3 regions of the Paenibacillus sp. FSL F4-0097 genome follow, and region 1 is predicted to be linked to each of the others. Evidence: predicted binding sites of a transcription regulator. Region 1 holds the regulator's gene; each other region holds the start of a gene.

The links. The regulator Rex, encoded in region 1, represses fermentation and respiration genes when NADH is low (regulators of the CRP and FNR family bind a similar motif). The targets are predictions, from matches to a motif close to TTGTGAAATATTTCACAA.
Region 2: the regulator Rex is predicted to act here: its motif matches at 1,847-1,864, upstream of MHH86_RS01095 (phosphoketolase family protein).
Region 3: the regulator Rex is predicted to act here: its motif matches at 2,157-2,174, upstream of MHH86_RS03635 (flavocytochrome c).

What each region holds. Positions count from the first base shown of each region.
Region 1 covers NZ_CP151965.1:4,598,003-4,602,297, reverse strand. The annotation lists gene dinG (ATP-dependent DNA helicase DinG) at 1-2,224, shown strand, start outside; gene MHH86_RS20625 (redox-sensing transcriptional repressor Rex) at 2,355-3,008, shown strand; gene MHH86_RS20620 (amidohydrolase) at 2,995-4,295, shown strand, end outside.
Region 2 covers NZ_CP151965.1:227,754-232,048, reverse strand. The annotation lists gene MHH86_RS01095 (phosphoketolase family protein) at 1-1,730, opposite strand, end outside; gene MHH86_RS01090 (GntR family transcriptional regulator) at 2,024-2,746, opposite strand; gene MHH86_RS01085 (hypothetical protein) at 2,834-3,022, opposite strand; gene MHH86_RS01080 (GyrI-like domain-containing protein) at 3,138-3,764, opposite strand; gene guaD (guanine deaminase) at 3,956-4,295, shown strand, end outside.
Region 3 covers NZ_CP151965.1:825,265-829,559, forward strand. The annotation lists gene gnpA (1,3-beta-galactosyl-N-acetylhexosamine phosphorylase) at 1-338, shown strand, start outside; gene MHH86_RS03635 (flavocytochrome c) at 422-1,945, opposite strand; gene MHH86_RS03640 (hypothetical protein) at 2,430-3,317, shown strand; gene MHH86_RS03645 (aminoglycoside phosphotransferase family protein) at 3,462-4,238, shown strand.

The DNA of each region.
Region 1 (4,295 bases):
TCGTCAATTAGCGCTTGCAGTAGGAGACTGGACGGAGTTAGCGCCACCTAGAGATGAGCATGTAGAGAATCCGCTAGCGAATTTATCTTTTACTGATTATATGGACGAAGTAACCAAACGACTTAGAGACACATTACCGCAGTATGAAAGCCGGGAAGCTCAGGATATTATGATCAATGAGGTGATGACGGCACTTGCCGAAGACAAACACCTACTGATCGAAGCGGGCACAGGAACCGGTAAATCGCTCGGTTATTTGTTGCCTGCCATTTATCAAAGCGTTCGCACCAATGAAAAAGTCATGGTCAGCACTCATACCATTAATCTGCAGGACCAATTGCGCGAGCGGGATATCCCTTTGTTAACGCAGGTAGTTCCTTTTCCGTTTAAAGCTGCTATTTTTAAGGGAAGAGGACATTATTTGTGTCTGCGTAAGTTTGAGCATAAAATTAATAAAAAGGACTTTATAAGCCCAAGGGAAGATGCGCTTACTGCAGCTCAGATGATCGTATGGCTCACTCAAAGTGAATCAGGGGATGATGAAGAGCTGAATTTAAGCGGCCGGGGCGGTGATTTCTGGGAGACGGTGGCAAGCGATACCGATTCCTGTCTGGGACGTTCCTGTCCTTGGTTCCGCAAATGCTATTATCATAGGGCCAAGCATGAAGCTGGGATTGCTGACGTGGTCATTACGAACCACTCCAAGCTATTCGCAGATGTTAAAGCTGGGCACCAGCTGCTTCCAGCTTACGAGCATCTTGTAATTGATGAAGCACATCATTTAGAAGATGTGGCTGGTAAACATCTTGGCATGCATATGAAGCATTTCACTGTGGCACACACGTTATCGCGACTGTATAAAGATAGCCGAAACGGACAGCTTCCTGCTCTGCGCCAGATCTTACAGTCGTCAGGCAGTGAAGAGGCTTCAGAATGGAGCGGAGTCATCGATCGGATCTACCCGGATCTGCTTACTGTCAAAGAAACCTGGGATGCACTCAGCGACAAGCTGTTCAGCCTTTTGCCGGAACGCAGTGATGCAGCAGCAGGGGAAGCGGGACAACTGGTTATGCGTTTGCTTCCCGCCCGTAAGTCGAAGGATTGGGATGAATTAGTTGCGCTTGAGAACACTATGAATCTGACGTTAAGCGACATCATCCGTAAGGGTGATAAAATGCTTAATGAGATGCGTGACCAGGAAAGCCAATCCTCAGCAGACAGTCTTGTTACTGATATTAGCGGTTTATTTAAGGATTTGGCTTCCATACGTGAGCAAGTAAGATTCTTTATGGGGCTGAATGACGATAATGTAGTATATTGGCTGGAGGCAAATGGAAATTACCGCAGCAAATCACTGCAGATGTATGCCGTCCCTGTGGATGTTAGCAGCCAGCTTAAAGAGTTGTTCTTCGATAAGAAAAAAAGCATCGTGCTTACCTCGGCGACGCTGTCTGTAGATAAATCTTTTCAGTTTATGATTGATAATCTCGGACTTAACGAAGCTGCGGAAGAGGGACGTCTAATGACCTCACTCCTTCCTTCTCCCTTTAAGTATCGCGAGCAGGCGCTTCTAGTTATACCGCGTGATTTTCCTAGTGTGAAGGGCAGTGTGGGCGATGCTCGATTTGTCGATACACTCGTACAGTCGTTAGCAGAAGCTGCCAAAACAACACGTGGGCGGATGCTGGTTCTGTTTACTTCTTATAAAATGCTGCGTCAGGTATATGATCCGCTTAAAGAGGCTTTGGCCTCACAAGAGATTACGGTGCTTGGTCAAGGCGTGGAAGGTGGCAGCCGGAGCAAGCTGATCCGCCGCTTTCAGGACAGTGCAGCATCCGTTCTGCTGGGGACGAGCAGCTTCTGGGAAGGTGTAGATATTCCAGGTGAAGCACTGACTTGCCTGGCCATCGTGAGACTTCCGTTTCAACCGCCGAATCACCCGTTGGCGGAAGCGAAGTCGGAGTTATTGCAGGCTCAGAAGAAGAATCCGTTCATGAAATTGTCTGTTCCTCAAGCGGTTATTCGCTTTAAGCAGGGATTCGGAAGACTGGTTCGCACGGCGCAGGATCGCGGAATAGTTATTGTTTATGATACAAGGGTTATTGAATCTCATTACGGGAAGTATTTCCTTTATTCATTGCCTGGTCCCAAAATGGAGCATATGCTGACTGATCAAATGGTCCCCCGCATAGCGGAATGGCTAGAGGATGGCGGCGCTTCTTAAAATGCTCGTCTTCAGTTTAGCTCCTCCTTATCCTTAAGGGCGGTAAGTTACAGTACCGCCCTTAATAAGGAGAGGTATACGTTTGAATATGGATTTTCACAAGAACATTACTATTTTTAGGAGGAAAAATATGAAATCGGATAAAATATCAGAAGCCGTTGTTCGCAGACTACCTGTGTATTTGCGTTTTTTGAATGATCTCCAGAATCGCGAAATATTAACAGTTTCCTCTCAGGAACTTGGACAAAAGCTTGATCTTAATCCCGCACAGATTCGTAAGGATTTAGCGTATTTTGGTGACTTCGGCAGAAAAGGTATCGGCTATGATGTAACGTATCTTATTGAGAAAATCCGTCATATCCTGAAGCTGGATCAACAGCTTAATGTAGCTTTAGTTGGAGCAGGTAATCTCGGACATGCCTTGTCTAATTACAATGCATATCTCAAAGATACTATGAAAATCACCGCTATATTTGATTCGTACGCTCCTAAGGTTGGACGTAAGATCAACTCCCTTACTGTGCAACCAATGGATGAACTAGGCAGCACGATTCGTGAGCAAGGTATTCGCATTGCCATTATTACCGTACCTGATTCAGAAGCTCAAAATGTAGCAGATATTCTCATTTCTTCTGGGATTGAAGCAATTTTGAACTTTGCCCCTGTGATTCTGAAGACACCACCGAATATCCGGGTGCATGCAGCTGATTTTACAACTGATCTGCAAAGTCTTGCGTATTACTTGCGGGATGGAAAGGAAGAAAGCGAACATGAACAACAATAAAACGATAATTAAGGGCGGGTATTTTCTGACTCCGGGAACGGATGAGCCGGTTCTGAGTGGATATATGACTATTGAAGATGATTTAATCACTTACATAGGAAAAGAAGAGCCTCAGATGGAAGCTGGAGTGCAAGTGGTTGATGGCAGCCGTCTGCTGTTCATGCCTGGACTTGTAAACACACATGGTCATGCGGCGATGTCTTTGCTGCGTGGATATGGAGATGATTTAGCGCTACAAGTGTGGCTTCAGGAGAAGATGTGGCCGATGGAGGAAAAGTTCACCGGTGATGATGTATACTGGGGAACCTCCTTATCTGTATTGGAAATGCTGAAGGGTGGAACTACGACCTTCCTCGATATGTATGATCATATGGACCGAGTAGCTGAGGTAGCTGAGTTATCAGGTATCCGTTCCGTATTGATGCGTGGTGTGATTGGGTTATGTCCAGAGGATGTACAGAATCACAAGCTTGCGGAAGCGATTTCTTTTGCCCGTAACTGGCATGGAAAGGCTGACGGTAGAATTACTACTATGATCTCGCCGCACGCCCCTTATACTTGCCCTCCGGACTTCCTGGTTAAGTTCGTGCAGGCAGCGCATGATCTGGATTTACCGATGCATACGCATATGTCCGAAACGAAACGTGAAGTGGAACAAAATGTGGCGGATTACGGGTTGCGTCCTGTAGCTCACTTAGAGAAGCTTGGAATGTTCACACGTCCCTCGATAGTTGCACATGGTGTTCATTTAAATGATGAAGAGATTGAGATCTTGGCTCGCCATAATGTGGGTGTCTCTCATAATCCGGGCAGTAATTTGAAGCTGGCTAGCGGAGTGGCTCGGGTTACTGATCTTCTAAAAGCTGGTGTGAAGGTGTCTCTTGGCACGGATGGCGCGGCAAGCAACAATAACTTGGATATGTTTGAAGAGATGCGGCTTGCAGCTCTCATTCATAAGGGTGTCAGCGGTGATCCAACGGCTGTTCCAGCTCCAGAAGCTCTACGTATGGCTACAGAATATGGCGCCCAGTCCATCTTTTTAAATAATGTAGGTAGACTTGCTGTTGGGATGAAAGCTGATTTCATTGCAATTGATATAGATCAGCCGCATTTGCTGCCACACACAGATCTGTTGTCTCATGCAGTTTACTCTGCTAGCGCTAAGGATGTTGAGCATGTGTGGGTGAATGGTAAACAGGTCATCAAGCATGGACAATGCTTAACCCTGGATGAGGAAGCTATCCGGCGTAAAGCGCAAGAAGCCTTCGAAGGTTTATTGAAGCGTTA
Region 2 (4,295 bases), 2.6 Mb from region 1:
AAGACGGTGTCAAAGACAGCCAGCAAGGAGTTCGCATCAGCCGGCAAATACTCACGGATAAATTCTGGTTTTTTATCAGCCAAGTGACCTAGCAAACCTGGATCTTGGTGAGTGTAACCATTGTGGTCTTGTTGGAATACAGTTGAAGTTGCTACCACATTCAATGATGGAATATCCGCACGCCAGCTTTGATCTGTTGCTTTACGCAGCCATTTGAAATGCTGAGTAATCATCGAATCCACGACACGCAAGAAAGCTTCATAGCTTGCAAAGAAACCATGGCGACCTGTCAATACGTAACCTTCAAGCAAACCTTCTGCCTGATGTTCAGACAATTGGGAATCGATAACACGGCCATAAGAAGCTAGGAATTCATCATTCGGCTCAATCACTTGATCCAACCATTGACGTTTCGTCACTTCAAAGACAGGTCCCAGACGGTTGGACATTGTTTCATCCGGTCCGAAAATTCTGAAATTGCGGTTCTCTTCGTTCAGAGAGATAACATCTTTCATGTATTTACCCAGAACGGCCATGTCTTGTGCTATTACTTCACCTGGTTTGGAATTATCAAGTGCGAACTTACGGAAATTGGGTAAGTTTAGATCTTTAATCTGGTTGCCAGCATTAGTAACTGGGTTCATTCCCATACGTCTGTCGCCAGTTGGCAGAATCTCAGCAAGTTCAGCGTTCAGACGACCATTGTCATCAAATAATTCTTCTGGTCTATAGCTGTTCATCCACTCCAATAACGCTGGAGCATGTTTCATATTCTTTTGATCCACTGGAATCGGCACCTGATGGGCACGGAACGAGTTCTCATTCGGAACACCATCCCATTGCTTTGGACCCGTCCAGCCCTTAGGAGAACGGAAGACCAACATTGGCCAAACCGGACGCGTAAGGTCATTGTTGTCACGTGCATTCTTTTGAATCGCTTCAATTCTTTCTACGATGGTATCAAGCACCTTAGCCATTTCTGGATGCATTAGATCAGGATTTTCGCCTTCAACGAAGAACGGTTCCCAACCCATACCTTTAAAGTATGCAGTAATTTCTTCTTTGGATTGACGAGACAGAATCGTCGGGTTACTGATTTTGAAACCATTTAAGTGCAAGATCGGCAGAACTGCACCATCAGTAACTGGATTGATGAACCGGTTGGAGAACCATGAAGCCGCTAATGGGCCAGTTTCAGCCTCTCCATCGCCAATAACAACAGCGGAGATTAAATCTGGATTATCCAGAATTGCACCTACACCGTGGGATAGAGAATAACCTAATTCGCCACCTTCGTGGATCGATCCAGGTGTTTCAGGGGCAGCATGGGAAGCAACTCCACCTGGGAAAGAGAATTGTTTGAACAATTTCTTCAGACCTGAGATATCTTGTGTAATTTCCGGATAAATTTCAGTATAGCTACCATCGAGATAGGAGTTCGAAACCATGACCTGACCGCCATGACCAGGACCCTCGATATAGAACATATTCAAATCATATTTAGTAATGACCCGATTCAAATGGGCATAAATAAAGTTCTGGCCGGGAATAGTTCCCCAGTGTCCAATTGGCTTAATCTTTACGTCTGCTTCTTTCAGCGGTTCTCTTAACAACGGATTATCTTTCAAATACAGTTGACCTACAGAGATGTAGTTAGTTGCGCGCCAGTATGCATCAAGCTTCTCTAAATAAGTTTTTGATGAGTAATCAACATCCATGGATAATACCATTTCTTCCACTCCCCAAAATTTTTTCTGTGTCTACATTGCCGTAATTTCTTCCACAAGTACATCATACCGCCGCCAAAAATTAATTCAACCTTTTCAACAAATGATACGGTCCAATTTTGTGAAAATATGAACATAGTATGAAAAACGGTGTCAATTGTCTGTAAAAATACGTCAATATTAATATATATGTAAAAATATGGGCTGTAGTTTGCGGGGATATTTGCTACTCGTCCTTCATCTATTTTGCGCAAAATAAAAAAAATAAGACCGAGAAAAATTCCCCAGTCTTACTTTTAATGAACGGACACAAAGGTATTAAATTTTAAGTATTTATAGTGGAAGCGCATATGGGAGAATTCAAAGGGTGTGCCATTATCTAAAAAGAAAATCCCTTCCATAATGCTTACTGGTTCATTCGCCTGCAAATGCAGCAGCTCTTGATCCGTAGCCTCAGAGGGTTCTGCGGATATCGATAAAAAGGATTTGGTTACCGCCAGGTTCCGTGAATCCTCCAAATAATTAAAGATAGATCCTTCAATAATAGTCTGATTTAAGTTCTGCACGATTTTGATTGGGATATAACCCGTTTCAATCATAAAGGGTTCATCATCAAAAAGACGCAAGCGAACGATTTTGTATACAAAATCATGTGGTCCTAAAAACAGATCCCGTTGCAGTTCTTCCGTTGGTGGAATGACCTCGAATTTCAGAACTTTAATCTTTGGCTTCTTCCCATTCATTTGAAAATTGTCGGTGACACCTAAATTAGAGCCTTCGTAGTTAAAAATAGATTCATTTTTTATGTATAAAGGATTTATAAATGTCCCTGAGCCACGCTTTTTAAAAATAATGCCGGCATTTGCCATTTTAGTCAGAGCACTTTTAATAGAACTACGACTCACTTGATAAGTTTCACTAAGCGTTCGTTCATCCGGTAATTTCATATCGGGAAACTGCCCAGCAAAAATTTTCATTTTTAAGTCATCAATAATTTGTTTGTAGACAAACTGTGTCATGAAGTACTCCTTTTCAGGTCGATACAAGTTTTATTTCAATCTTTACTATAACATAATAACCAGACGTTTATAATCTATCCGGCCACCTTATTTACGACGGCGATTTGTCATGCGATTGTACATCACTAAACCGGCAATGACCATGCCCAGCGTTCCCATACTACTCGCTGCTTCAGCCTGCATACCAAACAAAATGCACAGGTTAGTGACCAAGCTTTTTGTAAGTACAGCAACAATAATTAACATCAACGGGCGCCAAATGTTGTATCTTCTCATCCAGGCAACACTCCTAATCCAATTTTCTCAAACTATCGATCGATTTCATCTATTATATCACAAGATGGTAACCGCATTCATTTCCTATAACCGTAAAGGAATCGAAGCCGACCTGCTATTTTTTATTAATTCTATATCTTAAAATGGTTTTCAACTTTTCGTGTTCTACTTTTCTAGCATCCGACAGATAAATTTCTCTATGAACAAGCGTTTTTAGCACATAATTGTTTTCATCTATAAACATTTTTAATTGTTGGAATGATTCAGGTTCACTATCATATGAACCAATATGCAAGATTTGCACCGATAAGCCATCTTCTAATTCATCAAAATATGCCTCTTTCAATAGGGGGTGAGGTTTCTTTTTATTTACTATCTCAAAAGCTCTTTCTACCGTCTCTCTTGTTACAAAATCCGGTTGTCTTATCATTATTGTATATAGTAATTCATCTTTTATTAAATCCTTGTGATTTCTACCTTCCTCTGTCAAATCCCATAATCCTTCGAGTGGATATACCGTATAATCAAAATAACCCTCCGGAGTAAATCCATTTTTAGGCATCATTTTCACCGCATAGGCCAGAGAGTATAGAACCCCGACTCTTTCTGAAAAATCCTCATGATTAGGATCACCTTTACCTTTTATACAGATGAATTTCTGTTTCCCAACTTCTAATAATTGCGGCTTAGCTTTGGGTTGATATAACTCCTTTTCATGCTTTCTATATTCATGTTTTGGCATTTTACTTCCCTCTATCTTTTTCTGTATTCTAGCCTAGCGAACGTGACGTCTATGCGTCATATTCGCTTTCAATTCCTCAGCTCCTCCTATCCGTCAATTACGCCTTTATTCGACTTTTGGTCTGGACTTATCCTTTTTCACGGATTATAATAACGAATGCACACCAAAAGACGAACATTAAGGCGGAAATTATGAGAAAATATATGCAAATATTCCTAGGCACTTCATTTTCTAGCCTATCCCCAAAAGAAATTCAAATTTTAAAGGACCATCTTTTCTGTATCAACACGGATGGGATGATAGAAATGATTGTTGCACCGAAGCACCCCGACTATCAACCCTTGCTTGATGCTTATCAAGGTCAGGACAATTTTCATGTATTAGCTGAAGGCCAGTATTTTTTGCCCGGCTTTATCGACCTGCATGTTCACGCGCCACAATGGGCTCAATCTGGAACTGCATTAGATATTCCACTCTATGATTGGCTAAATACTTCTACCTTCCCACTGGAGTCTAAATTCTCGGACCTGG
Region 3 (4,295 bases), 3.2 Mb from region 1:
GCTCGGCAGCGGTATTGTGTGAAAAGAGTGGGATGATAACATTGTCTGCCCATACCTTTGGTAAAGGAAAGGGGATCTACCTGCCTTCTTTCACCTTAAGCTTTGAAAATACAAGATTGCTGTTAAATGTGATTCGTTATGCCGGGAATGAGTTAAAGGACACAAAGTATATTACGGATAATTTATATACAGAGTGTGCGTATTATCCAGAAAGTAAAATACTCGTCGTGATTAACAATAGCGACCAGCTTCAAAAAACTACGATTGATACAGAATATGGACAACAAACGTTGGAATTAGATCCGTTTGATACTATTATCCGGACTATTGGCGATTAATTACATTAAAAAAGCTCAAGCCAGCGGCTAACTTGCCGATGCTTGAGCTTTTTGCTGTGAGGCTTATAGTATCTATTATCTACTTATTTTGCTTTTATGAATTCAGCAGATTTGATCCCAGCTTGACGGCCGAAAATAATGATTTCTGCAACAGAGTTGCCGCCGATCCGGTTTTGTCCGTGTAAGCCGCCTGTAACTTCACCAGCCGCAAACAGACCAGGAATAGCTTCACCATCTTTATTTAGAACTTCTGTGTTCGTATTGATCTTCACGCCACCCATGGTGTAGTGAATCCCAGGAGCAATTTTAATAGCGTAGAAAGGACCAGTGGACAGGTCATTGTCCATTCCTGTAGTTCTGCCAAATTCGGCATCCTTTTTATTCTTAACGGCGCTGTTCCAAGTATCAAGCGTTGTTGCCAGCTTATCCTCTGGAACACCGATTTCTTTGGCCAAAGCTTCGATGGAATCCGCCTGAATCACGAAACCCATTTTGTCATATTGTTCAATAGCCTTCACACGGGATTTAACACCGGAATCAAAGACCAGCGTAGCTGCTTTTTCAGGCAGTGTATTAATGGAAGCCGTTACTTTATCACGGGTATCCAATTCGTTGGTGAAGCGTGTACCTTCACTGGAAACAAGGATAGCGCCTTCCCCACGAACAGCTTCGCCAATGAGGTAGGATTTTTCTTGCTGCACAGTCGGGTGAACTTGGATTTGATCCATATCGACGGTTGTGCCTCCGAGTTTCTCAATCATCTTGATGCCGTCTCCGGTACTGCCGATTTGGTTAGTAGTAACGTAGCCTTCCAAGTCAGGTCTTACTTCGGAGATCAAATCCATATTGGCACCGAACCCGCCAGTGGTTACAACGACAGCATCTGCCGTAATTGTTTTTTCCTCTGTTTGGTTAAAGAGGACTTTAACGCCATTAACCTTGCCGTCTTTTTCGGTAATTTCTTTGACATCAGCATTCACGAAAAGTGGAATTTCTTTCTCTTGTACGTTTTTCACTAAACCTTTGACAAGGTATTGACCCACAGCAGAGCCATCTTCAGGACGGTGTGTACGTTTTTCGTTCATGCCGCCTGTAATGGTGATATTGTTCAAGCGGATTCCGATGGAATCCAGCCAATCGATCGCACTCGCGGAATTATCAACGAAGAAACGAAGCATTTCTTTGTCGTTAGTGTCATGGCCACCTTTTAATGACTCTTCATAAAATAAATCATTGCTGTCTTCAATGTTTTGTTCTTTTTGGAATTTTGTTTCAGAAGCGTTCATTCCCGAAGAGGATTTGGTTGTGTTCCCGCCGGCAACCGGCATTTTTTCCAAAATAACAGGGTTCATGCCTTTCTCTTTGGCCTCAAGCGCCGCGGACATTCCCGCACCACCCGCACCGACAATGATGATATCATATTTATCTTTTAATTGATCGAATGGTGTGTAGCTTGCTTCAGATGCCCCGGAGACGGCTTCAACTTCTTTTTTCTCGTTGTTATTACTCTTGCTCTCGTTCACCTTGTCGTTTCCATTACCGCAACCTGCGGTAACGAGCATGACAGAGAGGACGAGACTCAGAGCACCAGCTGCTTTCTTTTTCATTGTTAACCCTCCACTTTTATATTTCTCTATTAAGATGTACCAAAAGAACCCGACAAAAAAGAAAGGAAGTATCAGAGGGAGTTGGAAGTGGAGAAGCGCGCGCGTCGCTGTTATTCTCCTAACTTCAAATCTTCTACGGTTACGTCCACAGTTTCCATCGTTATTCTCTTTAGTTCATCTTCTTATTAAGTATACCATCAATCATGACTATTAGTGAAAGTTTTCACAAATTATACAAGTCGTCTATTCTAACATAGGGTAACGAAATATTGAGCAGATTAGCTGAAAAATGGATCATAGACCTTGCAATTAGAAGGTTTTGACGTAAGATTTTCTCACTGTAGAAGTGGTAACTGTCACGGATTAGTAAAGCGGTTTTTGTTCTTCTGGATTTTTAAATGGTAAAATGAGAGTATTGCCTACTAGTCAATCCGGAAAGACTAACATGAGACATAGAAACAAATTCTAATTAATAGGTGAGAATATGGAATTTAATAATGTAATAAAAGAAAAGGTAAAAGAAGATAACTATAAAGTGTTTGCTTTACTAAGCCGCTATTTGAATAATACCCCCGACTTTATTAACAAAGAAGAAATTGAAGAAATCGTAAACTGTGGTGTATCTTATGAATACGCTTTTGGTTTAATGCTGGCTGCTGCTTTTGGGATGGATACGGTTGATAATGTTGATGATAAGGAATTGTTCAACCAATATTTTAGCAATATGCTTCATAAGCTTGATGCAAATGAATATTATGACAATCCATATTATAAAAATATCAAGATACCAACTATAAAGATTAATAATAGTGAATTAAAATATGAAAAATATAAACCTTTTGAAGGTTTTGTTTGCAATGATATCATCCGGACAGAAGAGGGAAGACAAATTCCTCAGGTTGGCTTTTTTCAAACTGAATTCATGTTCCCGGCCGTATTGGAGAATGATAGAATCTGGATGACGATCACGCCTAATGAAATAGAAACAATGAAAGAAGCTGTAGATAAAGCGTTTGGGAATGTTCTTACGTTTGGGCTTGGGCTTGGCTATTATGCTTATATGGTTTCTGAAAAAGATAATGTTGAAAGCATAACGGTTGTTGAAAAAAATCAAGATGTCATTGATCTATTTAATAAATACGTACTGCCACAATTCAGTAATGCTCACAAGATCAGGCTTATCCAAGCAGATGCTTTCGAATATGCAGAACAACATATGTCTAAGGAAAAATATGATTTTGTATTTACGGATTTATGGCATGATGTTTCTGATGGAATGGACATGTATTTAAAAATGAAAAAGTTTGAAAAGAAAAGCCCGGATACTGTATTTATGTACTGGATAGAACAATCTATTTTATGTTATTTGTAGTTTTGGGTTGCGTAAATCTGTTGTAGCTGACTCCGAAAGGAAGAACCATTTTTGAAAACTCCTATATCTCTCATAAATTGGCTAGAGCACAACAAAATCATAAACGACTTATTAAATCAGGAAGACAGCTTAACTGCGCATACAATGGATCAAGGATTTGAAGCTGAGGTCATAAGGATTAATTCTGATCAAGAGAGCTATGTACTGAAAACATGGAATAAGGAATCCAGACCGGATGTCCAGTTTCAATATCGTTTATTGGATGTTCTATCCGAACGAGGAGTAGCCGTCTCTAAACCAGTGGGCTGGGGAATCAATTTGGATGGAGATAAGGTGTTGTTAACAAGTTTTGACGGAACCCCTATTCATAAAATGAATACCAGGAAAATGAAGGAACTCGCAAGCCTATTAGCAAAAATACATAAAATTCGCGTTGAAGAGATTGGAAATATACAACTGCCAAAATACAATTTCATCGGCTACTTTTTCCCTGAAGCCAAAGAACAATCTGATATTTCTAATGTGTTGACTATTCTTGTTGAGCAAACTCCAATGAAGCAAGACTGTATCATTCATGGGGATTTTCATATCGGAAATATAGTGGAGGATAAAGAGCGATATACCATAATTGATTGGACGAACGGCCAGTTGGGAGACTCTAGATATGATTTTGCCTGGTCACTTATTCTGCTGAAAATATATATCTCCGAGCGTTATGCTGATGTGTTCCGATCTGCTTATCTATTGGAAAATGATATAGATCAGGAAGAACTTGAAATCTTTGAAGCCTGGGCATGTCTACGGTGGATTTTGCTGAATAGAAGAGGTAGCACACCGAAAGGGCCTAATACAACGAAGAGAGTGAAAAGTTTAATCGCTGATAATCGGTTTTTAAAAAAGATGGATAGTAAATTCTTCTGATGTACGCAAGGATGGATGGATTTTCTGGGAGATTGGGTATATAATGTAACCCGATTC